3 regions of the Shewanella oncorhynchi genome follow, and region 1 is predicted to be linked to each of the others. Evidence: predicted binding sites of a transcription regulator. Region 1 holds the regulator's gene; each other region holds the start of a gene.
The links. Region 1 encodes MetJ, which represses methionine synthesis genes. Its sites were predicted from a motif close to TAGACGTCTAGACGTCTA; they were not measured.
Positions count from the first base shown of each region.

Region 2: the regulator MetJ is predicted to act here: its motif matches at 8,593-8,610, upstream of metK (methionine adenosyltransferase).
Region 3: the regulator MetJ is predicted to act here: its motif matches at 1,198-1,215, upstream of msrA (peptide-methionine (S)-S-oxide reductase MsrA).

Region 1 covers NZ_CP132914.1:613,471-624,032, reverse strand. The annotation lists gene RA178_RS02900 (bifunctional aspartate kinase/homoserine dehydrogenase II) at 1-1,486, opposite strand, end outside; gene metB (cystathionine gamma-synthase) at 1,498-2,661, opposite strand; gene metJ (met regulon transcriptional regulator MetJ) at 2,874-3,188, shown strand; gene RA178_RS02885 (sulfite exporter TauE/SafE family protein) at 3,323-4,066, shown strand; gene nrfD (NrfD/PsrC family molybdoenzyme membrane anchor subunit) at 4,173-5,120, opposite strand; gene RA178_RS02875 (4Fe-4S dicluster domain-containing protein) at 5,123-5,689, opposite strand; gene phsA (thiosulfate reductase PhsA) at 5,702-7,984, opposite strand; gene RA178_RS02865 (pentapeptide repeat-containing protein) at 8,415-9,077, opposite strand; gene RA178_RS02860 (SRPBCC family protein) at 9,182-9,664, opposite strand; gene RA178_RS02855 (hypothetical protein) at 9,912-10,340, shown strand; gene RA178_RS02850 (phosphoribosylaminoimidazolesuccinocarboxamide synthase) at 10,327-10,562, shown strand, end outside.
Region 2 covers NZ_CP132914.1:4,023,941-4,034,502, reverse strand. The annotation lists gene RA178_RS17905 (GGDEF domain-containing protein) at 1-632, opposite strand, end outside; gene RA178_RS17900 (GNAT family N-acetyltransferase) at 801-1,343, shown strand; gene RA178_RS17895 (hypothetical protein) at 1,424-1,774, shown strand; gene RA178_RS17890 (hypothetical protein) at 2,036-3,148, opposite strand; gene RA178_RS17885 (GNAT family N-acetyltransferase) at 3,246-3,650, opposite strand; gene RA178_RS17880 (TonB-dependent receptor domain-containing protein) at 3,809-6,223, shown strand; partial or broken gene RA178_RS17875 (transposase) at 6,368-6,693, opposite strand; gene RA178_RS17870 (hypothetical protein) at 6,771-7,256, opposite strand; gene metK (methionine adenosyltransferase) at 7,399-8,550, opposite strand; gene tkt (transketolase) at 8,996-10,562, shown strand, end outside.
Region 3 covers NZ_CP132914.1:2,592,359-2,602,920, reverse strand. The annotation lists gene pgm (phosphoglucomutase (alpha-D-glucose-1,6-bisphosphate-dependent)) at 1-589, shown strand, start outside; gene msrA (peptide-methionine (S)-S-oxide reductase MsrA) at 706-1,185, opposite strand; gene astE (succinylglutamate desuccinylase) at 1,516-2,550, shown strand; gene RA178_RS11760 (thiamine pyrophosphate-dependent dehydrogenase E1 component subunit alpha) at 2,713-3,891, shown strand; gene RA178_RS11755 (alpha-ketoacid dehydrogenase subunit beta) at 3,895-4,872, shown strand; gene RA178_RS11750 (dihydrolipoyllysine-residue acetyltransferase) at 4,882-6,504, shown strand; gene nadA (quinolinate synthase NadA) at 6,637-7,719, shown strand; gene gap (type I glyceraldehyde-3-phosphate dehydrogenase) at 7,867-8,877, opposite strand; gene RA178_RS11735 (DUF2989 domain-containing protein) at 9,079-9,978, opposite strand; gene RA178_RS11730 (glyceraldehyde-3-phosphate dehydrogenase) at 10,182-10,562, shown strand, end outside.

The DNA.
Region 1 (10,562 bases):
ACGCGGCAAGATTAATCCCAGTGGATTTAATCAAGGCTTTACTCGAACTGACTAAACCGACTAACTCAACACTGGCTTCGAGTTCATGGTCTAGTGAGGGTGAAACCGACTTAAACAGATCGATCCAAGCCTCACCGATATTACCCACACCGAGCAGAAGGACGCCAATGCGTTTACGCGGCCCAGCGCAGCGACGGTGAACTTTTTGGGTTAACAGATTCACCTGTGACTGGGGCACTAACGTCACTAAACTTAAATCGCCACTGAACAAAGGTTTAGCATCACGGCTCAGTAAACGGGCGAAGCTGCGACGATAATGTTCGGCATCGGCACTCACTAATGCGACTAAACCAAAATCTGTGTTGATCTGCTGCTCGCTAATCCCTAATGCTTCTGCCTCGGCATCGAGTAATCTTTGAACTTGTTTTTGATTCTCAGCGGTATAGGCAAGTTCAACCCTTTGATGGGCAGAGGTCCAATGGGCCAATGGCGTTAAACCTGCGGCGATCAATAGATCTAATAAACGGGTTAACTCACCCGTGAGTTTAAAGCCGAACAGGACAACAGCATTAAGGTTAGTCACCACAGGTGCGCTCGCCGACGAACTGTGGGGAGCGATCAAGGTAAAGTCGGTGTGGGATGCATAACTTGAGCGTACCGCTAAACTCACTTCGGTATTAAACAAAGGCTGCAGAGTGCGCGAATGTAATACTGGCGAGCCTAAACGCGCTAGGCGATCGGCTTCGGCAAGTGACATGCTTTTCAGTAACTTGGCATCGTTGATTTTATTAGGATCGGCGTTGAACACCCCTTCCACATCGGTCCAAATGGTCACGCGCTCGATATCGGCGAGACTAGCAATCAGGCTGGCGCTAAAATCTGAACCATTACGACCAAGTAACAGGGTATCGCCACGCTCGTTAGCGCAGATAAAACCTGTGATCACTAAGCGTTCATTGGGATGCGCGGCTAATAGGGCTTGTACTTTAGCGCGGGATTCTTGTACCCGAATTTGTGGCACAGCGGCTTCATCGGCCACTAAAATTGAACAGGCATCCACATGGCTTGCCGCCACGCCAGATTCGCGCAGTAGCGCCGCCATTAAACGTGCCGACCAACGTTCGCCAAAGCTCACCACATGGTTGATTTGGTATTCATTGCGCTCATCTAAGGACAACAAGCTGATGAGTTGCGCTTTATCAGTGGCCAAACGCTCACGCAGATCGCGGGCTTGTTCATTCGACAACAACTGCTCAATCAACCCCTGTTGGTAGCTGATCAGCACTTGTAATTCTTCTTGCCATAGCTGACCCGCATCACGCAGCGCTAATAATTTATACAGGAAATTCGTGCTTTTACCCGCCGCAGAGACCACCACGAGATCATCACTATGACCGTGGGTTAACAGGATATGGGCGACTCGACGATAACAATCGGCATCCGCTAAACTGGAGCCACCAAATTTATGTAAGTGACAACGTGCCATCTATTATTCCTCTACTGACAAGCCGCAACGGCGGCTAATCCTGCTTGAATATCTGCAACTAAATCGGCGGCATCTTCAATACCCACCGATAGACGCAATAGGGTGTCCTTAATACCAGCCTCGAAGCGCGCCTGCGGCTCCATGGCTCTGTGGGTCATAGTGGCGGGCACTGCCACTAAACTTTCGACGCCACCTAAACTTTCCGCCACGCTAAATAAGCTGAGTGCACCTAAAAAGGCCACCACTTCGGCCTCGCCGCCTTTGAGCTCAAAGCTCAGCATAGCGCCAAAGCCCTGTTGTTGCTTGGCCGCAATGGCGTGGCCTGGGTGATCCGCAAGCCCTGGGTAATAGACTTTACTCACCACAGGGCTTTGCGTTAATACCTCAATAATACGCTGGGCATTGGCTTGATGCTCGCGAATACGCACAGCTAAGGTACGCAGGCCGCGCAGGGTCAGATAACTGTCAAAGGCTGACCCCGTTAAGCCTAGAGTGTTCGACCACCAATGTAAGCTTTCGCCGATTTGCGCGTCTTTGGCGACCACTGCGCCGCCGACTACATCGCTGTGACCATTGATATATTTAGTGGTGGAGTGGATAACGATATCCGCGCCTAACAATAGGGGTTGTTGCAATATCGGCGATAAAAAGGTGTTATCGACCACCACCAGCGCGCCGACCTCATGGCTCGCCTTAGCAATGGCTTCGATATCTACCACACGCAATAACGGGTTCGATGGGGTTTCGAGCCACACCATCTTAGGATTCTGCGCAATGGCGGCGGCTAACGCTTGGCTGTCGGTTTGGTCGACCACAATGAGCTTAAACTGGCCTTTCTTCGCCAAGTTGGTAAATAAACGGTAGGAACCACCATAGCAATCATGGGGCACAACTAATAAGTCATCGGGGCCGAGCAAAGTAGTCACTAAGGTGATGGCCGCCATGCCAGTGCACGTCACTATGCCAGTGGCGCCCTTTTCTAATTGCGCTAATGCTTCGCCTAAAATGCAGCGCGTTGGGTTGCCTGAACGACTGTAATCGAATTCGCGGGGATTTTTATGACCATCGAAGGCGTAATTAGTCGACAAATAAATCGGTGGCACAACTGCGCCATATTGAGTATCGCTTTCGATACCCTGACGCACTGCCAGTGTGGCTAATTGACGCTCTGCCATGGGTGGACTCCTAAATTCGATAGACTAATAGAGATGTCTGGACGTCTAAATGTACCTAAGCCCAACGCCATCGTCAATAGGCGTGAAGACGTTTAGACGTCTGAACATAAAGAAATCTGTTTGCAATCACAAAGAAATAGTAGCAATAATTTGACTGTTCTTTGTAAGGGTTTAAAATCTGCCCCGAATTTAGCGTTATAACAGGTGAGTCAATGACTGAATGGAATGGGGAATACATCAGCCCCTATGCTGAACATGGCAAGAAGAATGAACAAGTAAAAAAAATTACTGTGTCTATTCCGCTCAAAGTGCTTAAGGTCCTCACGGACGAACGTACTCGTCGTCAGGTCAATAATTTGCGTCACGCCACCAACAGCGAGCTGTTGTGTGAGGCATTTTTGCACGCCTACACTGGCCAGCCATTGCCCAACGATGAAGATCTGTCAAAAGATAACCCAGACAGCATTCCCGCCGAAGCCAAGTTGTTGATGGATCAAATGGGAATCGAGTGGGAAGACATGGAATAGCGACTCGTCGCTTTCAAAGTCATATCACAGTGCTCATCAATAGGGATCGTTAACGATCCCTTTTTGTTTATACCCAAGCGACTTCAAACTTTAAATTTCACCATCTTGAGGTGGTTTGGGATATAGGAAATCCTATGTTTTCTATGATAGATCCACAGACACTCGCCTTAGCCTCGCTGGTCGTGTTTCTGGGCGCCTTAACCCAAAGTCTGATTGGGTTTGGGCTTGCGGTTGTCGCCAGTCCTTTGCTGTATATCGTCGATCCACAACTTGTACCTGCGCCTGTTATTGCTATGGGTTTCTCCATCGCCCTGCTGACCTTAGTGCGTGAACGCGGTCACTTAGAATTCAATGGCTTGCAATATGCGCTCATAGGCCGCGTGCCCGGTGGTTTTATCGGCGCGAGTTTATTGCTGTTTGCGCCTCAACCCATACTGGGTTTATCCATCGCCGCCATTGTGACTGTCGCAGTGATCCTCAGCCTGTATAAATTCAGCCTGCCAGTGAATAAGAAAACCCTCTTCGGTGCAGGTGTGGTTTCAGGGATCTTCGGCAATATCGCCGCGATTGGTGGCCCACCGATGGCGATTTTGTTGGCAGGCAAAGATGCCTCGCAGTTTCGCGCAGCCCTGTCGGCCTTCTTCATTTTTAGCTCCATGATTGCACTGATCATTTTAGCGATCACTGGCTTATTAGAATTAAAACATCTGTGGCTGTCGTTGATGCTGCTCCCCTCAGTGATTTTAGGTTACTTAGTCGCAGGACGATTAGTGGGCCGTGTCGATAAAGAGAAGACAAAAATGGCGACGTTAGTCCTGTGCAGTATCAGCGCCTTAGTGCTAACGGTGAAGTCGGTTATCGAGTTATTACCCCAATAAGCGTCCTGCTTGTACTGGCAAACCTTCTCAAGATTCAAACAATAAAAAAGCACTGACATTGCCAGTGCTTTTTCTTTATCTATCAATATGTAAAGCCAGATTACACTCAGCTTAAATAGCTTTGCCCTGCGTACACAATAAAGTGTCTTAAGGCGAGTACGCCCGTTAAGCTCGCACAAGCCACCATGATCATCGCCCCCTTAGTGTGGCGAGTCGCGGCGGGTAGCAGCATAAACAGCAATGGAATACCAAAACCTATACCGACAACGCCTATCCAGAACACGCTTGCCCATAGCCCAGAAGTTAACGATGCTAAGGCCGCAGCCGCCGCGCCGCCCTTGAAGTACAAGGCGCAGAACAACATGAACAGGAACAGGATTTCAATCGCCATCACAGGCAATTCTAAACCGTGCATCTTCACTAAGGTTTTGTCGTGGCTGTCCGTCTTAAACATCAGCAACGCCAGTACCGCATTTGCCGCAGCGCCCGCCGATAGACCTGACACTAAAAACAGCGCAGGCAGTACCGCAGTGTTGAGCATAGGATAGGCATTCATCGCCGAAATTAAGAAGCCAGTGTAAGCCCCTACGCCAATGGCGAGGACAAACAACAATACTTCAATCAGCTTTCGAAATGGCATAAGTAACTTAGCGATAGGTGTTAGGAAACCCAAACCCCATTTTGGTAAGTCATTCCGCAGCACAATAATGGCGTATGCAAAGGCCAAGGGAGAATACGCCAGCAGCGCCAGCACCCCGATTGCCATAACTGACTGGAAGTTATAGTGAATTAAGATCAGCCAAAAGTGGAATGGTTTGGTTAAATCAAACACTAAGCAAGCTAAACCTAAGCTAATTGCCACAGGTCCAATAATCGCTGCCGCCTTAAGAATGCTGCTTTCAGCTCCCGCGCTGAGTTCCTTATTCGCCCAGCGCAAACCAATGCCAATCAGTAAACTGCCCGCGGATAAACCCGCCATAAACAGGTAAACGGCGATGACCCAGTGCCAAGTGACAGGATCATATTGCGCCATGTCGCCCCAAGTATTGTTCATAATCAAATCCCCCCTCTTTTGGTAGGAACGCGATATACCCTAGGTTTAGTGCCCAAATGGGTTTTATCTTGGTAAGTGATTTTAGTGTTGAGCATGATGGCCACTTCACTGCTTGGATCATTAGCATCACCAAACACTAAGGCATCGGTTGGACACACAGTCACACACGCTGGCTCTTCGCCCCGTGCTAAACGACTGTCTTTACAGAAGTTACACTTATCCGCGGCCTTGGTTTCTGGGTTCATAAAGCGCACTTTATAAGGGCACGCTGCCACACAGTACATACAACCGACACACTTCTCGGTATGGATAGAGATAATGCCATCTTCACCCACATAGGCCGCGCCTGTTGGGCACACTTTAACGCAGGGTGCATCTTCACATTGCTGGCAAGATACCCTGTGATATTTGAAATGCAGATTGGGCATCTCACCAAAGGGGCCTTCCACACGCACTTGCAGACGAGTTACGCCTTCGGGTACGCCATTTTCACTGCGACACGCCACGTTACAAGCTTGGCAGCCGATGCACTTATTCTCGTCGTGCACCATTACATATCGTTTATTCATTTAAGCCTCCGATTAGCGCTTTGCCAGCGTGACGCCCGTGGTGTGCACTGTCATGCCACACACAGGAGCAGTAACGTGCGGCAGTAAGTTACCGCAGTGGATACCTTTGCCCGTTGCTCTGACCAACTCTTTGTTTTTAGAACCAAAGCCCATGTAAGCAAACACAGTATCTTGGCGAATGCCCGGCGTGACTAAGGCATGGCCTTCTTCTGTGCCAACACTGCTGGTGAGGCGGATTGGGTCGCCATTGCTGATGCCTAATTTGCCCGCAGTGACGGGGTGAACCCACACAGCGTTATCCGACATCAGGTTAGCGAGCATAGGCACATTGTGGGTTGCACCATTGGTGTGCACCGCCACTTTGCCTTGGATAAAGTACAGCTCATCTGCTTTTTTAAGATTCACTTCGCGGAACTTGATCACCCCACGGCCCGGTGCCATGGCTTCGACTTTCGCGGAAGTGAGTTCAATCTTGCCGCTCGGGGTTTTAAAGGTCAGTGCACTGGCGTAAGTGCCGTCTTCATCGGCAGGTCGCGCATTGGGGTATGCCTTAATAAACTCGGCAACCATCTTAGGCTCGCACAACATAATTGGCTTACCGAAGCTCACAAAACCTTCGTCTTTGATCCGGCGCAGCAGGTCAGTGTCGCGGTTCACCTGCAGCATTTGCAGGGTTTCCATGTTTTCCCATGGATAGAACTCGCCAAGGCCCATAGCCACACCCACATCCTTAAAGATCTGCCAAGAAGGCTTAGTATCACCTAAGGTTTCAACGACCCGTTGGCGCACATAATAGGCCGGATTTTTACCTGACTTGTCAGCAATTTCTTCATCACGTTCAAGATAAGTCGACTCAGGTAAAATCACGTCAGCATAGGCGGCGGTTTCGCTGATATAAACATCACACACGGCGATAAAGTCGAGCTTTTTCATCGCTTCAACAACGCGTGCTCTGTCTGTCATGGTTTGCATTGGGTTAGTGCGTGACATCACCCAGCCGTGTAACTGGTAGGGCACTGCGCTTAAGGTGGCATCGAGAATGGTTTGGTAAACGCCGCCCGATGTCCACATCATGGCGTACTGTTCTTCCACTTGATCGATACGTTTCGCTGCTGGTTTTGGCATGTCTTTCACGCCAGGTTTGGCCAATACGGGCGCAACCGCTTCACCGGCAAGCTTGTTGTAATCACCGGGTTTCTGGCCGATATAAATCCCGCCCTTACGCTCAATATTACCAATCAAGACGTTAGCGGCGTAAAGGGCGCGGCGCATCTCAAACTCTTCGGTGGTAAAGGTGGCTCTGTGACCAAAATCGACCACAGCATGGGGCGCTTTAGCGGCATATTCGTGGGCGATGCGACGAATGTCTTTGGCAGGCACATCGGAGATAGTTTCTGCCCATTCAGGGGTATAGGCTTTCACTTCGGCGGCAAAGGCTTCGAAGCCTTCCACATAGCGCGCGACAAATGCCTTGTCGTAAAGATTATCTTCAATCAATACATGGCATAACGCCAAGGCGACGGCCACGTCGGTTCCGGGGCGAATGGCATACCATTCATCGGCCTTGTCGGCCACAATGGAGAATCTTGGCTCGAACACCACCAGCTTGGCACCTTTGTCCATTTGCGCCGCCATCATGCCGCGGGTTTCGGACATATTAATGCCTTCGTACAGGTTATGGCCGAAGTTAATGATGTATTTAGAATTACTTAAATCACGTTTGACCTTAGTGCCAAAAATAGCCTTAGCGGCAATTTCATAACCACCAGGGCAAGTCGACGCGTGGGTAAAAGTATTTGGACTACCAAAGGCGGTCGCAAGGTGAAACAAATGCTTTTCTTGTGAGCCAGATTTTGACGAGAATGCCACGGCTTCTGGGCCATGTTCTTTTTTGATTTTATTGAGGTTTTCAGCGATTAATTTATAAGCTTCATCCCAACTGATCTCAGCCCATTTGCCTTCGCCGCGCTCACCGACCCGCTTTAACGGTTTAACGATACGCTGTGGATCGTACAATAAACTATGGCCTGCGCCGCCACGGGCACACACTTTACCGCCAAAGGATTTAGCGGCCTTGTTGCCACTAATGAAGACGTTTTTGCCCTCAATCACCCGCGCCGAAATCGGGCAGCGAGTCGAACACATTTCACAAATACTGGCAATGTCTTTGCCCATGCCCTTTAGCTGCTTATTCTCTAATGCCGCTAAGCTGCCCGGCAGCAGACTGGCCAGCGCACACGTGGCGCTGCTCGCTCCTGCTCCCTTTAAAAAGGTTCGCCTATTAAGCTCAATCATGGTTACCTCCATCACGCTCATCCCACCCGTCAGTCGCCACATTGGACGCCATCGAGCAGAGGTTTGCTCACTGATTTGATTACTTTTTTAGTTATAAAGCGTTAAAACAGCGCCACCATATCTTCAAAATACACGGCATACGCTGAATACACTGCTCATCCACAGAGATTGTTATCCCGAAAGAGGTAGGTGGGTATTGTGGTAAACCACATGGGGAAGCTCGGTGTGATCTACCGCAACTAAAACCTAGGACTGACCTTGAAATACGTGAATAAGATCAATAGGTCTTAAAAAACGGACAGAAAAAGCCGCCAGATGGGACAAATGGCGACTTCAAAAACAAACAGATATTTCAGTAAATTGCGATAACACTCGTGGGATGAGCATCACTATGCTGAGTGAACAGCTGAGTAAAAACCTACCACAATCCTTAATCCATTAATTCTATATCAAGACAGTTGAGCAGCCGAATCGCTTCGTCGCGGCTAAACTTAGCGCCTTTGATTTTATTGTTAAAAATGTCGATATCGTAATTGGATGCCTCGCTGAAATCCGCCTCCAATAATTGAGTTCGGCCAAACAGACTATGACTAAAATCCGTGTAGGTGAAATTGGCTTGATTAAAACTGCCCTCGCGAAAATCGACATCGTGGGCCTTACACTCTTCGATGATAATTTCATCGAGGGACAAACCTAAAAATGAGCAATCATTTAAGATGGATTGCTTAAAGGAAAATGGCGCGGCAAAAGATAAACGTGACCACGCGGCGCGGGTCCAATCGATACCGACTAACTTACACTCTTCAAACTCCACCCCGCTGAACTGACACTGGGGCACTTTCACTAAACTTAAGTTGCAACGCACAAAGCGGCAATCGATAAACTTGCACTTACGGAAAGTGCTCTCACTAAAATGGCAATCTTGAAAGCAACAATCCTCAAACTCGATGCCCTGTAGATCTTGGGCTAATTCCGACAAGCCATTGAACTGTTTTGATAAAAAACTATTGCCCTGCAAAGCAGCGCTTTGCGCGAGTTGCGATGGCGCAAGCACCGATTGTTTAAGCACTGGTACTTCTTTCTGTGACGACATAACACCTCTAATCCTGCCCAATCCCCAGCAATAAAATATGCAGGGCAATTGGGCTAGATACTACTTATTGTTTACTCTCTGATACGAGGCTTGAGACTCATCAGCTAAATGCTCGCGACGAGTTCCTCAAGCTGATCGGTCGCCTTAGACCAACCCTGATGAAACCCCATATCCTCATGATTCTGCCTATCTTCGCTATTCCAATGCAGCACCCGCGCAGTGTACTTGGTCTTGCCATCTATAGGTTCAAACGTAATAGTAGCCGTCATAAAAGCTTTATCGGACGGCACCCAAGCCTCAGTAAAGGCATCAGTAAATACGATGCGCTCATTCTCAACCACCTCAAGATACACGCCACGATTCGGGAAATCCTGTCCCTCAGGGCTACGCATCACGATCACATTTGAACCACCGGCACGCACATCTAAGCTCGCGCTAGCCACAGTCCACGGCCTTGGCGTAAACCAAATTTTGAGGAGTTCTGGCTCGGTCCACGCGCGGAACAGTTTTTCTGGCGGCGCATCGATAATCCGCTCTAATACTAGCTCTCGTTGATTATCATTATGTACATGCTGACTTGTGCTCATATTCCCTCCATTGGATATTTGGCTTGATGGTCTTGTCGGCTGCAGCTACGTCATAAGCTCGCACATCAGCGCGCTAAAATACAGCCCTTCAACATTAGCTCGTCCGCAGAACACCAGCCCTCCATCATGCTCAGCACTGAGTGTTAGCGCGTGATTCCCTTGCAAATCCTTATGCCCGCTAGATTCAAGCCACAGAACTATATAAAGAGCAGTGTAAAGAGCTATGTAAAGATCTGTGCAAAGAGCGATGCAAATAGCCGTGGCAAATTTTGTCAAAAAAGGTAGAATGTCGCCACTTTTTCGCGGCAGTCTAGAACAAGGTTCTCTCGGATTAATGGTTAGCATTTTCGAGCAAAATGGCACGGGCCCAGCCCGCTTTCGCAGACCACTTTCACTGTGGTGCCAACCTTGCCCTGCGTTTGTTCCATCCCTTGCATTATCTCCACCCAACACACTTCAAACACCGCCCGAAAATACCACTTTTGCTGTTCAAGATTTAACATCAAATCCCGCAAACTGGCTGAATGCTTTACGCCCTAAGCCAAGCGCGAATAATAAAGCGGTTGCAATAAATCTGGCTGTTGCTAACGCCATAGTTCATCTGCAAACCGACACTTATAAAAACCTTATCCCTACACTCTCTATCCTAAGGAATACTCGTCATGAGTCTTGCTGATTCCGTATTAGCCGTAAATAACGATTTGCCAATCCGCACCGACAGCCCAGTCCACAGCGGCAAGGTTCGCAGCGTTTACTGGCTAACCGATGCCGACAGCCGCCGTTTAATCAAAACCAAGGGTTATAACGTCCCCGAAGATACCCCGCTCGCCATCATGGTGATCAGCGACCGTATCTCAGCCTTCGACTGCATCTTCCACGGTGAAGGTGGCCTCAAAGG
Region 2 (10,562 bases), 1.6 Mb from region 1:
TTATCCGTGCTCAGTAATTCAAAGAAGATGATACCTGCATGGGCGCCAAAGCGGCGGCCTAAATTGAGCTGTCTTGGCGCCATCATCAAAAAACCATAATGATTGAGCATGCCGGTTTCTTGGTCGCGCATCGAAAGGGATTCAATGCGATGGTTCTGGCAAAGCAGAGATAATTCTTGTTGCAGCAATATCTGAAACGGTTCGAGCATAGCGGCATTGACTAGTGGCTCTGTTATATGCGGGTTGAGTACACACAGGGCACCAAATTGGCTACCATCCGGCCAAGCGATAGGACGTGAGAGAATATACTGAATACCATCAAAATCCCTTGGTAAATCCTCTAACATAAAGCTGCCGAGGTTTTGATATAAACCATCAGGTTGGCTGTTTTGTATCTGTGTAAAAAGTTCGAGTTCTGCGGAGTACAAAGTGCCCGCGGTAAATTGTGGTGTTTCAGTGATTGCGCTGACAATGATCTCAAATCCTGCGCTGGTCTTTTGGAATATAAAAACCGTGTTAGCGTTGTAATAGCTTTTGATGAGCTCACATTGGTGCATCCAGCGAGTGAGATTCACTTGTTGATTGTCGCTATCAAGTAAACTCAAGTTGGGATTAATGGTTTCTGGCAACATACAAACGCCTAACTATGGCTAAATATCCATTAAGTTTGGGAAATAAAAGGATATTTAGCAAATCAAGGCACTAAATATTGCCTTGTTCTTGCTGTGCCTATGAACCCAACCGAGTATACTGGCGGGCCGAAATTGGGCCCAAAGCCGAAATAATGCTGTGAGAATACTGTGAAAATTAGACTAGCCTTACCTCAAGATGTTGATTTATTAGCGATGCTAGAGAAAAAACATCTTAATGATGAATTAGCTTCCGCCAATATGGGACTGCAAGGGCAAGCTTTTTCCCACAGTGAATTGAGCGAATTAGTGCAGCATCATTGGGTCGTAGTGGCGCAGGTTGAGCAGCAGATCGTCGGTTATGTGATTGCCGGCCGTTGGGGATTTTTCGAACATTGGCCCATTTATCGCACTTTGTTGAATCGTTTGCCGCAACTCGATTGGGATGGACCAAAATTAACTAAGACTAACTCATGCCAATACGGGCCGATTTGGGTGCAGCAAGCCTACCGTGGACAAGGGATTTTTGAGGCATTAGTCAGTGAAATTCGTCGCCAAGTTGCCCCGCATTTTAGCTATATGTTGACCTTTATCGCCGAAGATAATGAACGCTCCTTTGCCGCTCACTCGGGTAAAGCGCACATGCAGGTGGTGGATTTTTTCACCGTTTCGGCAAGAGATTATTATTTAATGGCGGCAAAGACCCAAGCTTAGTTGTTCGATGATAGAAATTAAGGATTCAATCTCTACTGTGTAAATAACCCGAGTTCAGGTTAAATAACGGAGATAAATACATGAATGTACAATTTGTTGAGTCACTATTAACGGCCTATGCCGAAGTCAATTTATCGGCTTGGGACAACTTGAGATTGGTCCTATCTGAGTGCGCTCACCATGAATGTGAGGCGAGGGGATTTGAAGTCGAGTTTATCTCCGATTCAGGGCAAGTGCAGCATTATTGGGTACAAGTGGGGAATATTTGGCTCGATTGTGGTCGAACCAATGCCTATTCGACGGTGATTACGCGACTGACCGATAAGGAACTTAGCCGTGTAAACTCCAAAAGCGCGTTAGAATGCGCTATTTTATCCCAAGAGCAGATCGGTCTACTCTGTATGCAAAATGCCCATTTCGATCATTGCTAAATTCATACTTGACCTTCAGGTCGCCACTAAAGGTGAACAGGTTTTCAGCAGCTTGTCTTGGATTGCTACTTTTAACATTCCCCCCAAAGAAGTCTGTGGTAAGTCTATGTTTGCTGACGACATAATTAAACTACATAGAATCACTGCCAATTAACTCAATATAAAATTGAAGTGAGATTGTACTAAAATAAGGTTTAGTATTTACAATTTTTAATATAAAAGCCTAGTTAACACTAGGCACAAACACGTTTTAATTCATTTTCAGTAAAATTTATTTTCCGTTGGAATGAATTGATCAACATCCGTGACTGGTAATAGGTCTAAGCTATTTTTGGCATGTTTTCGTAGTTTATTTTCGTTTGCCTCAGTTGCAATGTTTTGTAATATTGACCTGTAGCGTGAGTTATTGCTTTTGGCTAACACTTTACAAAGCCAAGAAACAGCATCGATCACGTAGGGATCTTCATTCTTTTTCTCAGTCCAGATTTTTTCAGCAAATAAATCTAGCACCTCTATTTTGATATGATCTTGTTGATAATAGCCTTTGGCTAAACTCTGTAATGTTGCTCCTGTGCTGTTTAACTGCATTTTTATTGATGATATATCATCTGACCATTCAATGTTTGGGGTCACTCGTTCGATAAAGAGAGCTGCTGACTTTTGTGCACTGAACTGGATACTTCCAAGGCCTTCATACTGATAGGTTACGCTAGGTGGTTTTTCTATCAGGAAATTTCCACCATATTTGGTAATCTTGTCCGGCTTGCCTAGTTTTGAAACAACCAAGTTTTCACTTTCTCCGCTAGCCAATTTGAGGAATAATTCTTTTTTTGAAAGTTCTATCTTTTTGGGTTGAAGACCTGAGTCAATTATTGAAACATGAGATAGGCCTCTTTTCTCAATAACTTTTGATACAACATTTCCGTTAATATCCTCTATCCATACCGCAGAGTAATCTTCACTTAAACTCCCATTAATAAGATATTTTTCGTTTTTCTTCGGTGTAAAATTAACTTCTCCCTCAATGATATAGTTTGAGGTTGAGCTAAAAATATATCCGATTGGAGCGGAGTGATGGACTTGGCCGATGAGATATAAGTTTATGGGTTTGATTGGAATCGACCTTGATGCGCCCATTGCAATCAATTGCGAGCCTTTTCCATTAGAAGCCGCTGAAGATGCTGTTAAGCTATTATGGATAGGTTCTCCATCGATTAGCTTTATATAATAAAAACTTGCTTTACTTCGACTTAGTCTTTGAAAACTATCATCAATTGTAGCAAGCTCTCCTGTATACCCTTCTGGTATCGATGAAGTATAAGACATGCAGCCAAACATAAGAAAAGATATTATTGTGGAAAGAAATAACTTCATTTAATTTCCTTTTTTATAGAGTAAATCTATTTTATTCGTCTGTTTATAGTCATTGATATTATTTGTGCATTTTTATCAATAGTACTTTTACCAATTATCAATACTTTTTCACCATAAAGTAGCGCTCAGGTGTCGTGGTGACTGTGCCTATGATCTCAAACCCTTGTTTTTCATAAAATACAGGGGCTTGAATCGATAAGGTATCCACTTGAGCTACCAAGCAACCGCGTTGTTTCGCCTCTGCTTCTGCAAGTGCCATCAGTTTACGCCCAAGCCCTGTGCCTCTGGTTTGGTCATCAACCCAGACGACATTGATTAAGAAGTTTTTATAGATAGTTCGGCCACCCACACCACCAATCAACTTGCCAGCTTCATCACGTGCAATGACAGTCAAAGGTACTGATTTCTCGTGTCCTAAGAGCCCAGCATTATATTGCCGAACGCCGTCTACCAGCGCATCCACAATCGCGATATTTTCTTCACTCATAACTTCAAAGTTCATGTCAAAAACTCTTTCTGGAATGTGATTACTTTATAAACGTAAATGTTATTTCTGTTGTATTCAACTTTTGATTGATCTCACTAATGTTAATCATTATCATTCGCGAAATCATTTATGGATTACATTTGTAAACTAAGTTTACTAAACAGGAGAGGTTTATGTTATTTCGTCAAACTTGCTTGGCAGTTGCCATTACCGCTGTATTTGCGGGTAATTTTGTCCAAGCCGAAGAGGCTCCCGACAGAAAAATGGAAGTTATGGTTGTTACTGCCTCTGGATATGAACAGAAATTGGTTGATGCACCTGCCAGTATTTCTGTTATCACCCAAGAAGATTTGATGATAAAACCTTATACCACTCTCCTAGATGCAGTGCGTGACTTGGAAGGGGTTGATATTGGTGAAACCCGTGATAAAACAGGGCAAGGTACCATCAGTCTACGCGGTATGGGATCTGACTATACCTTAATCCTTGTCGATGGTAAGCGTCAGAATAACCATGGTGATATTTATCCAAACAGTTTTGGTGGCAATCAATTTGGTCATGTACCACCACTTGATGCTATTGATCGAATTGAAGTTATTCGTGGGCCAGCATCAACGTTATACGGTGCAGATGCTCTAGGTGGTGTGGTGAACATCATCACTAAAAAAGTGGGCGACGAATGGTCTGGCTCTATCACTCACAGCCGAACTCATCAAACCAATGATGCCTATGGCGAAGATATCACTACCGATTTCAGCGTGATGGGTCCCCTCATTAAAGGCGTTCTTGGGTTATCTATTCATGGCAGTATTTATGATCGAATGGGGTCAACACCAGAGTATGCACCAGTAGATTATCCCAATGGAGAAGTACGCACTCGTTCACTCGGTTTTGGTGGTGGCGGTAAAACCGTCGATAACGAAAATCATATGTTAGGTGGGAGTTTAAGTTGGACGTTAAATGAACATCACAAAATTTGGTTTGATTTAGATTCCTCATCTCAAGATTATGATAATACACCACTGATCAATGATAACGGTGAACGCGAGTATCCGCTTGGTACTGTTGATAATATCGATAGTCTCTGGATTGCCAGTAACTTCTGTAAAGGCGGCGTAGGTTCCCGTGAGGCTGCTTGTCTAGCCAGCGGTGGTGAATGGGCAAGACGCTCAAATCCGCGAGCGGGTTACAGCGAGACTCAAAAATTTACCCGTGATGCTTGGGCATTAACCCATGAAGGTGCTTGGGATTTTGGTACAAGCTTTGTGTCACTATCCTATGTAGACACACAAAATAATGGCCGCACACTGCCATTTACCACTGCTGAGCGAGTATTACTACTGCAGATGATTGATGGTAAAGGGGATTACACCGGCATGACTGAAGCCGAACGTAAAGCGATTGCTGAATCCACTTTCCTGCCTAGACCTAAACGCGAAATGGCAAGTAATCAATATACGCTTGATATGAAACTCGATATTCCATTTGAAGCTGCAGGAAATCATGTCGCAGTGACGGGTGCGCAGGTGATTCGTGGTGAGTTGAAAGACGGTGTATTTGGTATGGAAGAAGGTACGCCGGGCGCAGTACAAGAACATAATATGTGGTCTGTTTTTGCTGAAGATACATGGAGCATGACTTCTGATTTATCTGTTACTGCGGGTTTACGTCATGATGATCATGAAATATTTGGCAACCAACTCAGCCCACGTCTATACGGCGTTTACCCCATTAATAATGAGTGGACTGTAAAGGGTGGGGTGAGCACAGGTTTTAAAACACCTAAAACCACACAATTGTATGATGGTGTCGTTGGCTTTGGTGGCCAAGGAACCTCACCGCAATTTGGTAACCCAGATCTCGAAGCTGAAACCAGTGTGTCCAGCGAAGTCGCCCTGTATTGGTCTCATCCAGATGGCCATAATTTTAACGTCACTATCTTTAAAAATGACTTTGACGATAAGATTGCTTCACAACCCTGTGGTAAAGGTACGAGCATAGAATGTTCCGATGCGGGTGAATATGCTGATTTAGGTTATGCAGTCAGTAGCAAAACAGTCAACATAGATAAAGTTACTATTCAAGGTGCTGAGCTCGCGGGACGTTGGGAAATTCTAGATGCCTTAACGTTAAATGCTAATTATACCTACACAGATAGCGAGCAGAAAAGCGGTGCAGAGCAAGGCCGTCCACTCGGCAACAGTGCCAAGCATATGGCAAACGCGACATTAAAATGGGAGTTGACCGACTCATTTAACGTATTCTTGACCTCAGAATACCGTGCTAAACGTTATCGCTCTTGGGATATCATTAATGATGCTGCACTCTACTATAAGGGTTATAACGTGTTCCATCTTGGTGGTTCTTATCAGGCGAGTGAGTTTGTCACCTTCAACATGCGAGTAAATAACTTGTTTGATAAAGATTTTACTTCATACGATATTGTCTTCACCGAATGTAGTGACACTAGCACAACTTGTGTCTCTGACGATAATGGCCAAAACGGATACACAGCATCTTACGTTGATGATTTCAATAACAAAGATAAGGCCCGTAACTTCTGGGTTGGTATGAATGTACGTTTCTAAACTAATACTCTGTGCATTAGTTATTATTTGATATTCATGGGCGATAGATAAAAATGAGAGTTACCCGTTTGATAAAAGTATCCACTACCAATTAAACAATAGGGTAACTCTCATTACTCATTACTCATTACTCATTACTCATTACTCATTACTCAGTGCACCTGCACTGTGCTGGTGAGTCCGCACTATCGAGCCATCAATAAAGACCCATTCCGTGTCGGCCATTTTCGCTAAAGCTTTGAATAAATAGGCCTGAATGTCTTTTTAGACCATAAATAAAACCGTCTAAAGACCGTACTCCAATGGCTCAACTCTTTGGGTAAATCTTGCCAAGGGATACCTGTTAGAAGGTGGTAAAGAATGCCTTCGAATGTTTGTCTATGTTCAGGTTTATCATAAACACGGCCTGTGCTGTTTATTAAATGAAAAAGCGTTTCCCAGCGTGCATTGGGTAGCATCAGTATCGGCATGCTGCCTAAAAATCATCCTCGAAAGCTCAATAGACCCTAGATGAAGTCAGAAAAATTAAAGGTGCTAGCGTATAAGGCTACAGAATGAGCCATTGTCCGTTTGGATAAGTACCAATATAACCAAAGGGTATTCTTCCACAGAGATACCAAGATAGGCGTTCACTCGTAAAGGCTGAAAGTTTAACGTCAGCTAGGAGCAGTGTTGCGAGCGTATTAGCGTCATCGGATGTCAGCGCGCATATTTCTGCAACGGGAATAATTTTCCAAGTGGAGAGGTAAGCTGACTTAGACATTTCATCGACTTCGCTGTCAGAAATCCAAGCATGCACATCATTTACTACTGCCTTTGTTTTTAACGAATTTGCCAAGTCATGATCAGTTACACACAGGCTTTCATATTGGATTTCGTAAGGTGTTTCAAAAAAGGCTTCAGGATCGGATTCAAGAAAAGCGGCGATCTCCTCTAATGTGCCGTATGTCTTTGCTGTTTCCTCTGGCAGACCTACGTTGGCTGCCCATGCACAAGATTGAAGTTGCTGTAATAAGATGGCGTTATCGGTCATGGGGTCTGTGCACTCTAATGGTCTGTGTATATGCTGCTTTTATTTTGCCATATTTGTAATCTAACTAAATGTCAGACATAAAAAAACCGCTGGGTAGCGGTTTTTCATGGGTCTTAAGTGTAAAAATTGAAATGAATTAAGACTATAGACCCGCGTCAGCGCGCAATATTTCGGCTTTATCAGTCGCTTCCCATGGGAATTCGCTGCGACCAAAGTGGCCATAAGCGGCGGTCGCTTGATAAATTGGACGTGCTAAATCTAGCATGGCCGTTAAACCGTATGGGCGCAGTTCAAAGTGTTGACGTACTAACTTGATCAGCACTTCTTCAGACACCTTACCTGTACCGAAGGTCTCGATGCTGATAGAGGTAGGCTCTGCCACACCAATAGCGTAAGACACTTGGATTTCACAGCGATCAGCAAGACCTGCTGCAACTATGTTTTTTGCTACATAACGGGCAGCATATGCCGCGCTACGATCCACTTTTGATGGATCTTTACCAGAGAATGCGCCACCACCATGACGGGCCATGCCGCCGTAAGTGTCAACGATGATCTTACGACCCGTTAAGCCACAATCACCTACTGGACCACCGATAACAAAACGGCCAGTTGGGTTGATAAAGAACTTAGTATCTTTGTTTAACCATTGAGCTGGTAATACTGGCTTGATGATGGTTTCCATCACACCTTCAATTAAGTCGGCTTGTGAAACGTCATCTCTGTGTTGAGTCGATAACACAACTGCATCGATACCGACAATTTTGCCATCATCATAGGCAAAAGTGACTTGGCTTTTCGCATCTGGGCGTAACCAAGGTAGCGTGCCATTTTTACGGACTTCAGACTGACGTTTCACTAATGCGTGGGCATAGGTGATAGGTGCAGGCATCAGAATGTCGGTTTCGTTGTTGGCATAGCCAAACATTAACCCTTGATCGCCAGCACCTTGCTCTGCAGGGTCTGCGCGGTCTACACCTTGATTAATGTCGGGTGATTGCTTACCAATGGCGTTTAATACTGCGCACGAGTCTGCATCAAACCCCATATCTGAATGGGTATAACCAATTTCACGCACCGTTTTACGGGTGATTTCTTCAATATCAACCCAGGCAGAGGTAGTGACTTCACCACCTACTAATACCATGCCGGTTTTGACATAAGTTTCACACGCTACGCGTGCTTTTGGATCTTGAGCCAGAATTGCATCTAGCACAGCATCAGAAATCTGATCTGCAATCTTATCGGGATGACCTTCTGAGACCGACTCAGAAGTAAACAAGTGCTTTGCCATAGTAGGAAAATCTCGTCGTTAGCATTCAAACGTGTAGAAGCATCTACATCTAGACGGCTATTTTAGTTTAAATCCGATTGCCGATCACCCCCGATAATAAAAAATCCTCTCAGATTGTGACCTGAAAACGACTACGCTCAGTCATAAATAGGTTATTTTTCTTATATTTCATAGTATTAAGTTTGCTATGTTTTTGAGAAATTTATTTCTCCATTACAAGTGATCCTTGCTATGTCCTCTCAAGTAAACGCCAGCAAAGTGACAGGGTTGTTTCTGCGACTTATATACTCAAGCTACCTGAATCCTGCATCTTCAGGTTGTTTGGGTACATATTCGGCCATCTTTTGCTGAGTGAATGGCAATTTTAGTTTGCGTCACACTGGCATGTAGGGGAAAATATGCATCCAAATTGCCCGCTAGACCCCACAAACAAGCAGGAGAGAGCATGTCTTCCCGTAAAGTACTCGCAAACGCAATCCGTGCGTTAAGTATGGATGCAGTTCAAAAAGCAAATTCAGGCCATCCCGGCGCCCCAATGGGTATGGCAGATATTGCTGAAGTGCTGTGGAATGATTTCCTTAAGCACAACCCGAACAATCCGAAATGGGTAGATAGAGATCGTTTTATCCTCTCTAACGGTCACGGTTCAATGCTGATCTACTCTTTACTTCACCTGACTGGTTATGAATTACCAATTGAAGAGCTAAAACAGTTCCGTCAATTGCATTCTAAAACACCGGGTCACCCAGAATACGGTTACACCCCAGGTGTTGAAACCACAACGGGTCCACTCGGTGCGGGCATTAGCAATGCTGTTGGTATGGCGATTGCTGAGAAAACCTTAGCGGCACAGTTTAACCGTGATGGTCACGATATCGTTGATCACTACACTTACTGCTTCCTCGGCGATGGCTGTTTGATGGAAGGTATTTCCCACGAAGCCTGTTCATTAGCCGGTACTTTAGGTTTAGGTAAACTGATCGCATTTTGGGATGACAACGGTATTTCTATCGATGGCCATGTTGAAGGCTGGTTCACCGATGATACACCAAAACGTTTTGAAGCTTACGGCTGGCATGTGATTGCCGGTGTTGATGGTCACGATAGCGCGGCAATCCGTGCTGCTATCGAAGCGGCTAAAGCCGTTACCGATAAACCAACCATGATTTGCTGCAAAACCATTATCGGTTTTGGTTCACCCAACAAATCTGGCAGCCACGATTGTCACGGCGCGCCACTAGGCGATGCAGAAATCGCAGCCGCCCGTGAATTCCTTGGCTGGCCACATGCACCATTTGAAATCCCTGCTGATGTTTATGCCGGTTGGGATGCCAAAGAAGCTGGTGCGGCCCGTGAAGCAGCGTGGAACGAGAAGTTTGCAGCTTATAGCGCAGCTCACCCAGAACTGGCTGCTGAATACGAGCGCCGTGTACTGAAAGGTGAATTACCTGCTGATTTCGAAGAAAAAGCGCAGGCATTTATTCAAGCATCACAGGACAAAGCCGAAGGGATTGCGAGCCGTAAAGCGTCACAAAATGCTATCGGTGCATTTGGCGCTATGTTGCCTGAACTGTTAGGCGGCTCTGCTGACTTAGCGGGTTCTAACTTGACACTGTGGTCAGGTTCTAAAGGTATTCAAGACGATCCAGCTGGTAACTACATTTACTACGGCGTGCGTGAATTCGGCATGAGCGGCATTATGAACGGTGCTTCGCTGCATGGTGGTTTCATCAACTACGGCGCAACGTTCATGATGTTCATGGAATACGCCCGTAACGCAGTCCGTATGTCGGCGCTGATGGGTATTCAAAACATCTTCGTTTATACCCATGACTCTATCGGTCAAGGTGAAGATGGCCCAACGCATCAACCAGTTGAGCAATTAGCTAACCTGCGTATGACGCCAAATATGGCCGTATGGCGTCCATGTGATGCGGCAGAAACGGCAGTTTCTTGGAAAGCTGCGATTGAGCGCCGTAATGCACCTACGTCACTGATCTTCAGCCGTCAAA
Region 3 (10,562 bases), 2.0 Mb from region 1:
ATCGAGTGCGCTTATCGATAAAATCTGTGCTTTCCACGGCAAAAAGTTACTCGAAGTGCCAGTGGGCTTTAAGTGGTTTGTCGACGGTTTAGCCGAAGCCACAATCGCCTTTGGCGGTGAAGAGAGTGCTGGCGCAGCATTTTTACGCCGTGATGGCTCTACTTGGTGTACGGATAAAGACGGTTTTATTCTAGGGTTACTTGCCGCAGAAATTCTTGCGGTGACAGGTAAAACCCCAGGTCAGCGTCACCAAGAGTTAGTAAAACAATTTGGCCAAAGTTTCTATAAGCGTATCGATAGCCCAATCAGTCTTGAAAACAAAGCCAAGTTTGCTTTGCTCAATGCCGATACCTTAAATGCCACTGTGCTTGCAGGTGAGACAATCGAAAACGTGTTAACCCATGCGCCGGGCAATAATGCGGCGATTGGCGGCATCAAAGTGACTACGGCGAATGGTTGGTTTGCGGCGCGTCCATCGGGCACTGAAGCGTTATTTAAAATCTACGGCGAAAGTTTTATCAGTGAGCAGCATTTGGCTGAGATCATCAAAGATGCGCAGGCATTAATTGATAAGGCGCTAAACGCTTAATGCAGTAGTAGGTTTAGCTAACGTCTCAAAATAAAAAACGCACTCAGATTTGAGTGCGTTTTTGTTTGTGTCTAATTCAGCTGTGAGTAGTTGATCTAATACTGATTTGACCGTATTTAGTACTCGATATGACAACTCGATAAGTTATTCTTATCGATGTAATTTTGGTGATATTCCTCAGCCACATGGAACTGTTGCAGTGGCACTATTTCTGTGACGATATGGCGTAATCCCCAACGCCCCGAGCGGGCAAAAGCTAACTTTGAGGCTTCTGCGGCCGCTTTTTGCTCACGGTCGTGGAAGAAAATGGTACTGCGATATTGAGTGCCAATATCTCCGCCTTGCATGTTCAGACTCGTTGGATTGTGGTTTTTCCAAAATACATCGAGCAAGTCTTCATAACTGACAAGGGCGGGATCGAATTCCACTTGCACCACTTCGGCATGGCCCGTTTTGCCTTTTTTGACTTCTTCATAGCTCGTCGCCGCATTATTGCCGCCCATATAGCCGCAGGTGGCATTGGATACGCCGTTCACTTGTCTAAAAAAATACTCTACGCCCCAGAAACAGCCGGCACCAAAGGTTGCTAACGCCATAATTAAATCCAATAGAAGTCTAGATGGCTAAGGATTGTGATAAAACTTGAGTGCAAAAGCAAGCCTCAAGCTGGAATATTTATCATGGGAAATTCTTAGGGAATGTCCTAAGAATTTAACAATCAGCTTAGTTGAATGTCATTCCGCTTAAAACTGGGTCCTACGGCAATAAATGTCTGAGAACAGCACTAAAAACATGTGTTAGTATTGAAGCCGTTTTTTAGGTGCGAGTGAGACTAACCGCGGTGAGATAAATGCTTAAGTGGTTATTACTGCCTGTACTTATGCTATTGCGCCAATACTGTTACACATCATTATAAGGAGAATTCTGTGTTACAAGCTCTGTTAGATTCAAAGGATTTTTTAGCGCTCACCTTAGCCCATCCTGAACAGTTCGATGGCGAATTTTCATTTAACTTAGGCGATCATACTCAAGTGGAAGTGTGGGATACCGGTGTTATTGTTTTCGAACCAGTAAAGAATGAAGGAAAAGATATTGTGCTTTCCTGCGGTGTTCACGGTAACGAGACCGCGCCCATTGAACTCTGCAATAGCTTAATTAAACAACTTCTACAGCAAAAGATCATCGCAAAGCAGCGCACTTTATTTCTCATTGGTAACCCATTAGCGATTAATAACGGCACGCGGATTATTGACGAAAACATGAATCGTCTCTTTAGTGGTGAGCATTCCAATCCACCAGGGTTAGTGAACCCTGAGCGAGTACGCGCGAAAAAACTCGAAGCCTATGTCGATCGTTTTTATACTGCGGTTGCCGATGGACGTCAGCGCATCCATTATGATCTGCACACGGCGATGCGCGCCTCGAAGCATGAAAAGTTCGCTATCTATCCCTATCGTCCTGGGCGCGCCTTTAGCGGCGAGCAAATTATGTTTTTAGCCGCAAGCGGCGTCGATACAGTACTTTTCCACCACGAACCGACCACGACCTTCAGCTATTTTTCCTCTGAACGCTACGGCGCTGATGCCTTTACCATTGAGCTTGGCAAAGTGTATCCCATGGGGCAGAACGACATGACGCGTTTTATTGCGGCACATGAAATGTTTATGCGTTTAATCACCGCTAAGCCGTTGGAGTTAGATGCATTTGATGCCGATAAGGTTAACTTGTACCAAGTGTGCTGCGTCATCAACAAACATTTCGATGATTTTGAATTTACCTTCGCAACCGATGTCGAAAACTTCAGAGCTTTCCCGAAAGGTTTTGTATTAGCGCGGGAAGGTGGGCAAGAAATTAAAGTGGAACATGAGTTTGAGTCTGTCGTGTTCCCTAATGCCAAAGTGCCTATTGGCAATCGCACTGTGATTTGCCTGATCCCTGCGGTGAATGCGGACGTGCGTTAGGCTTGTAAAGCAATATATACATGCGAGGCAGGGATAACTTGTGGTTTGAGCTATGCCAATGGTTGATAGGTAGTTTACGTTAACGTAATGTTCGTCGGGCATATTCGTATAAACAGACGCATCAAAACGCTTTGATGCGTAATGAGATAACAAGAGCACAATATGAGCAAAGCAACACTCAACACTGATACAGTGCACCGTGTCGGCTTCTTGGATAAGGCATCGCTACACATTCCTATCCTTCGAATTCTACAAGCCGACGGCACCACTTATGAAACCGCGGTTTTGCCTGTGATAGATGAAACCTTAGCCACTAAAATTTACGATACCTGTGTATTCACTCGGGTACTTGATGAACGTATGCTTGGTGCCCAGCGCCAAGGGCGCATCAGCTTCTACATGACCTGTACGGGTGAAGAAGCAGCGATTGTCGGCAGTGTGGCCGCACTCGATCAAGAAGATGTGATCCTCGCGCAATATCGCGAGCATGCGGCGCTGCGTTATCGCGGCTTTACCACTGAACAGTTTATGAATCAGATGTTCAGTAACGAGAAAGATCTTGGTAAAGGTCGCCAAATGCCAATCCATTACGGCAGTGCGGCATTGCATTATCAAACGATTTCGTCACCGTTAGCCACGCAAATCCCGCAGGCGACTGGTGTGGGCTACAGCTTAAAAATGCAAGGTAAGCGCAAAGTCGCGGTTTGTTATTTTGGCGAAGGCGCTGCATCGGAAGGGGATTTTCATGCTGGCCTAAACATGGCCGCGGTACTGAAATGCCCAGTGATTTTCTTCTGTCGTAACAATGGCTACGCCATTTCTACCCCCACTGAAGAGCAGTTTGCTGGAAACGGTATTGCCAGCCGTGGTGTGGGTTATGGCATGCACACCATTCGTGTAGACGGCAATGACATGTTGGCCGTGTTAGCGGCAACCCAGCAAGCCCGTGCCTATGCGATTGAGCATAATGCGCCTGTGCTGATTGAAGCCATGACTTACCGTCTCGGCGCACACTCTTCTTCAGACGATCCCTCAGGTTATCGCTCGAAAGATGAAGAAGCCAAGTGGCAGCAACACGATCCGGTTAAACGCTTCAAATTATGGCTTATCAACAAAGGTTGGTTGGCTGAAGCGGATGATGTGAAACTGCATGAAAAATATCGTGAAGAAGTATTGGCTGCGGTAAAAGTGGCTGAAAAAATTCCTGTGCCTATGCTGGATGAAATTATTGAAGATGTGTACGACAAGCCGACGCCAGTGCTGAAAAAGCAACTCGCCGAGCTTAAAGAACATATCAAGAAATATCCGCAAGCCTATCCAAAAAGTGCAGGGAGACTATAAGCCGTGGCTGAAATGAATATGTTACAGGCCGTCAATGAGGCCTTATCGATTGCCATGCAAGCCGATGAACGCATGGTGGTTTTTGGTGAAGATGTGGGCCACTTTGGCGGGGTATTTCGCGCCACCTCCGGTCTTCAAGAAAAATTCGGTCGCGCTCGCTGCTTTAATACGCCGCTGACAGAGCAAGGTATTGCCGGTTTTGCCAATGGTTTAGCCTCAAATGGCATGACCGCCGTGGCTGAAATTCAATTCGCCGATTATATCTTTCCGGCGTTTGATCAAATCGTCAACGAGTCTGCTAAGTTCCGTTACCGTAGCGGTAATGAGTTCGATGTCGGTGGATTAGTGTTCCGTACGCCCTATGGCGGCGGCATAGCGGGCGGCCATTATCACTCGCAATCACCTGAAGCCTATTTTACCCAGACGCCGGGGTTAAAAGTGGTGGTGCCACGCAACCCTGAGCAAGCCAAAGGACTGCTGTTGGCGTCAATCCGTGACAAAAATCCGGTGATCTTCTTTGAGCCTAAGCGTTTATATCGTGCATCGGTTGGCGAAGTGCCCGCGGGCGATTATGAAATTGAACTGGGTAAGGCTGAAGTGGTTCGCGAAGGTAAAGACATCACCTTAGTGGCGTGGGGCGCGCAAATGGAAATCCTTGAAAAAGCCGCCGATATGGCCGCTAAAGAAGGGATCTCCTGTGAAGTTATCGATTTACGCACCTTGTCACCCTGGGATATCGATACCGTTGCCGATTCAGTCAAAAAGACCGGACGTTTACTGGTCAACCATGAAGCGCCATTAACCGGTGGTTTTGCTGGTGAGATAGCGGCGACGATTCAGCAAGAATGCTTCTTGTATCTAGAGTCGCCCATCAGCCGCGTTTGTGGTTTAGATACCCCGTACCCACTCATTCATGAAAAAGAATACATGCCAGATGCATTCAAAACGTTTGAAGCCATCAAAGCATCAGTGACCTTCTAGGAGTCCGGTATGATTAAAGATTTTATTTTGCCGGATATTGGCGAAGGTGTTGTGGAGTGTGAGTTGGTTGAATGGCTTGTCAAAGAAGGCGACACTGTCGTTGAAGATCAGCCGATTGCCGATGTCATGACAGACAAAGCCTTAGTGCAAATCCCTGCGCCTTTTGCGGGCGTGGTCACTAAGTTGTATTACGCGAAGGGCGATATTGCGAAAGTGCATGCGCCGCTTTATGCCGTACAAATTGAAGGTGCCGTTGAAATCGCGGGCGAAGAATCTGTTGCGGCTGCAGCTGCGACAATCGCAAAAGCTGCTGAGCCAGTGGCAGTCACAAACGCGACCACGTCATCTCATTCATCTGTCAGCATTGAAGAATTCTTACTACCTGATATCGGCGAAGGCATTGTTGAATGTGAGCTAGTTGAATGGTTGGTGAGTGAAGGTGATTGGGTTGAGGAAGATCAACCGATTGCCGACGTGATGACTGATAAAGCGCTGGTGCAAATTCCTGCCATTAAAGCGGGTAAAATTGCCAAACTGCATTATCGCAAAGGTCAGCTAGCTAAAGTACATGCGCCTTTATTTGCCATTGAAGTTGAGCAGATGGCTTCTGCACCTGCGGCGACAACAAATACTGATACTGCGGCTAATGCGGCACCTGCAGCGCAGGCTGTGAATGCAGAACCTGCTCGTCAAGGTAAAGCCTTAGCCAGCCCCGCAGTTCGTCGTATGGCGCGGTCGTTAGATATCGATTTGAGCCAAGTACCTGGCACAGGAAAGCACGGCCGTGTGTATAAGGAAGACATCTCTCGCTTCCAACAAGGCGCGAGCAATGTTTCTGCTCCAAGTGTGGCTCAGGTAAAAGAGGCGTCAGTTCAAGCGACTCAAGCATCTCAAACCCAAGTCCCAACATCTACAGTGACTCAACGCGCTGACACGGTTGAGCCTATCCGCGGCGTAAAAGCTGTGATGGCACGCATGATGGTGGAATCTGTGTCGAGCATTCCGCACTTTACCTATTGTGAAGAGTTTGATTTAACAGACTTAGTTGCACTGCGTGAAAGCATGAAAGTGAAGTATTCGTCTGATGAAGTGAAGTTGACCATGATGCCTTTCTTCATGAAGTCAATGTCGCTCGCGTTAAGTCAGTTCCCTGTGATGAACAGTCAAGTGAATGCGGATTGCACTGAACTAACTTACAAGGCACGTCACAATATCGGCATGGCGGTGGATTCTAAAGTCGGTCTCTTGGTGCCCAACATCAAAGATGTGCAGGACAAGAGCATTTTAGAAGTGGCGGCAGAAATCACCCGCCTGACCCAAGCTGCCCGCAGCGGCCGCGTGGCGCCAGCGGATCTGAAAGACGGCACGATTTCCATCTCTAACATTGGCGCCTTAGGTGGCACAGTGGCGACGCCTATTATCAACAAACCTGAGGTGGCGATTGTGGCCTTAGGTAAGTTGCAAACCCTACCGCGCTTTAACGCGAAAGGGGAAGTCGAAGCTCGCCAAATCATGCAAGTGAGCTGGTCAGGTGACCATAGAGTGATCGATGGCGGTACGATTGCTCGCTTCTGTAATCTGTGGAAACAGTATCTTGAGCAGCCTCAAGAGATGTTATTAGCGATGCGCTAAGCCACTGGCACGAATAACTGACACTAAAAGGACGCTAAAAGCGTCCTTTTTTATTTGCTTTGCACAAATGGGTTAATCTTTTGATCCCGATTACGTATAATTCCCGAACGTAGTTATCCTGATGGATGTGTTATGAGTCAGTTAGCCCCCAGCCCATTTGCTCCAACAATAGAAACCATTGATTACCCGTTTCCGCCTAAACCAGTGCCTTTGTCCGATGCGCAAAAAGCCGATTACAAGGCGCGTATCAAACAACTGCTCATTGAAAAAGATGCCGTTCTGGTTGCCCACTATTATACCGATCCTGAAATCCAAGCCCTTGCCGAAGATACTGGCGGCTGCGTTTCAGACTCCTTAGAAATGGCGCGTTTTGGCCGCGATCACCCAGCAAAAACCTTAATCGTTGCTGGGGTCAAGTTTATGGGCGAAACCGCCAAGATTTTAAGCCCAGAAAAAAACATTTTAATGCCGACCTTAGAAGCCACTTGTTCATTGGACTTAGGTTGTCCAATCGATAAGTTCAGTGCTTTCTGCGACGCGCACCCAGATCATACTGTGGTGGTTTACGCCAATACCTCGGCTGCGGTTAAAGCGCGCGCCGATTGGGTGGTGACCTCCAGTATTGCCCTTGAAATCGTTGAGCACTTAGACAGCGAAGGCAAAAAGATCATTTGGGGACCAGATCGTCATTTAGGCAGCTATATTGCCAAGCAGACGGGCGCCGACATGTTGATGTGGCAGGGCGATTGTATCGTTCACGACGAGTTTAAATCGAACGCGTTGCGCGATATGAAAAGCGTTTACCCAGATGCGGCGATTCTTGTGCACCCTGAGTCGCCAGCCAGTGTGGTGGCAATGGCCGATGCAGTTGGCTCGACCAGTCAACTGATTAAAGCGGCGCAGACAATGCCAAATGAGCGCTTTATCGTGGCAACCGATCGCGGCATTTTCTATAAAATGCAGCAGGCGGCGCCAGGTAAAATTTTAATTGAAGCGCCAACGGGCGGAAATGGCGCAACCTGTAAGAGCTGTGCCCACTGTCCTTGGATGGCGATGAACGGTTTGCAGGCAATTGAAGCGTCACTCGCCGACAGCGATAAAACCACCCATGAGATTTTTGTGGATGAAGACTTAAGAGTTAAGGCGCTTATTCCGCTGACGCGTATGCTGGATTTTGCCAAGACACTGAATATGAAAGTGAAGGGTAATGCCTAAGCCCATTATTTAGCTTTTCTTCAGCCTAATAAAAATCCCTACCATAGCGTGGGGATTTTTTATGTCTGTTGTTTCATCAAATTTAAGACAATAAAAAGCCCCGCAAATGCGAGGCTTAATTGAGTAACGCGGAATCTAGTGACTAGATTACTTTGCGTTCATCAGTGCAACCGCGTTATCTAACATACGGTTACTGAATCCCCACTCGTTATCATACCAAGACATCACTTTCACTAAACGACCGTTTACACGGGTTTGAGTTGCGTCAAAGTTTGAAGAAAACGCATTGTGGTTAAAGTCGATAGACACCAATGGCTCTTTGTTTACCGCTAACACTTCGCTCAATGGCGCAACGCTGGCAGCGCGTTCGATAATGGCATTCACTTCTTCAACTGTCGTGTCACGGGCAGCGATGAAAGATAAATCCACGAGTGATACGTTAACTGTAGGTACACGAACCGCTAAACCGTCGAATTTACCTTGTAATTCAGGTACAACCAAACCTACAGCAGCAGCTGCGCCAGTTTTAGTTGGGATCATTGACAGTGCCGCAGCACGGGCACGACGTAAATCTGTATGGTACACGTCAGATAAACGTTGATCGTTGGTATAAGCGTGAATGGTGGTCATCAGGCCTGATTCGATACCAATCTCGTCATTTAACGGCTTAGCAAAAGGGGCTAAACAGTTTGTTGTACAAGAAGCATTTGAAATCACTGTCATGTCTGACGTCAGCACGTTGTTGTTCACACCGTAAACAACTGTGGCATCCACATTTTTACCTGGAGCAGAAATAATCACTTTCTTCGCGCCAGCGGTTAAATGTGGTTGAACGGTTTCTTTAGAAGTGAAGATACCGGTACATTCGAAAACCACGTCAACTTGCAACTCAGCCCATGGCAGTTTTGCAGGATCACGTTCTTGGAAAGTGAGGATCTTATCGCCATTCACATAAATGGCTTCGGCATCATGGTCAACTTTCGCATTGAAACGACCGTGAACAGAATCGTATTTTGTCAGGTGAGCGTTGATTGAAGCGTCGCCTAAATCATTAATAGCGACAATCTTGATTGGATAAGCTTTTTCGCTTTCGTACAAGGCGCGTAATACGTTTCTACCGATACGGCCATAGCCATTTATTGCTACACGGATAGTCATCTCATATCCCTCTGGTGATTATAAAATTCAACTGGTAGTAAAATTACCAAACTGACAGCTATCGTCAAGTTAAATCGGCATTTTACCGCTGTCTTGATTAACAAATTAGGTATTTTTTTTACATCGGTCGCGAAATCGCCATTTTTCACGCGTTAATTGGGTAAAAAATTACAAGATGGCAAACATTTTGCCATCAGTTGCTTAGTTTACTTTTTCGACAGGCGCAGGCGGCAAAGCTTCGGTTTCAGTTGGCGCTTGGGCAACCGCTTGAGGATCAAGCCATTGTCTTACTGGACTCATAGAATAAGTGCCCTTTTTTAACACATCAATTAGGGCTTGGGCTTTTAAATCGAGTTCAGTCGCCAGCGTTTTATTGCCACCGAGCAAGGCTAGCATTTTTTCTTCAGAATACTTCTGCTGCGTAAGTAGTAAATTTGCTTTCGTCAGCATATAGGATTTATCTAAAACCTGTTGCTGGCGATAGGCAGATGCGAGCCCAAGTAACCAGTTAACGTCGAAATCATCGTATTGGATCTCCGTAAAGACGTTAAGATAGAGTTGTTGCGCTTTGATGGCATTTCGATTGCTGTAATAGGTTGCGACTTGGGCAAGTAGAAAGGGGTCGGTCACTTCTCCGGCGTTTTCCTGTTCTAATAATCTATTTAACGCTGCGGTATCGCCAAAGCGAGTCCATTGGTAATAGGACATAAAAGGGTCTTGCCGTTCACGGGTTTGATCTTGTAGTAAACTTAAATTTTGAGTGCTTAGTCTAAAGGCTCTGGCTCTATCAGCTGTGCGATTGGTGTGGATGATATGCTGAACGCCAGAGGCGAGTTCAATGCAACGGCTGTAATCCTCAAGGTAGGTTAATTGTGAGTAGAGCTGCTTACCTGTGAGGTTTTCGTTGTCTTTTAACTTGTAGCGGTTTTGGATAAGTTTGGTCTTTTCAGTCAAACACCAGCTGTCCTTATGCAAATCGGCACAAATTTCAGGATTATTTTTACAAATTGCTGAGATATTTCGGTCATTATCACAACCGAAAAGACTGAAAAAGCTCATCCCTAAGGTAAATGATGTAATTATTACTAGATTTTGTCTCAAAACACTCTCCAAACGATAATTTTTCTAATAAAATTACAGATTTACAGAAAATATCTTACTGGCAACAAAGCGCGACTTTCATTACAATGGCGCCGACCAAAACAGGGTTTTCCCTAAAACCCGCATTAGATTATTGGTCTTTTCGTCATGTTACTCAAACCTTTCAGTACATTTTATTGAAAAGTGAGATAAAGGATCTGTAAATGAGCGCTGATAAACACCTACAAAGTTGGCAAGAACGTTTTGAAATGGCAGAGGCGATGCAGCCTTTGTTAGGCAAGTTGTACCGTAACCAAGGCGTTGAAGTCGTGGTCTACGGCAAGCCGTTACTCAATGCTTCTACGATTGAAATCATTAAAGCGCACCGTTTAGTTCGTCGTCATGTCGGTGAAAAATTACGTTTACGCGAGAGTTTCCCCTTCGTTCAAGCTTTGAGCAAACTCGCAGTTAAACAATGTAAAGTGGATATTGGTAAACTCGCTGTCAATTACTGGCGCGACCATACTGATGTCAGCGAAATTGAAAGCTATATGGCAAAAGAATTGGCCGATGCTATCGACCATGCCGATGATGTCGCACCGCGT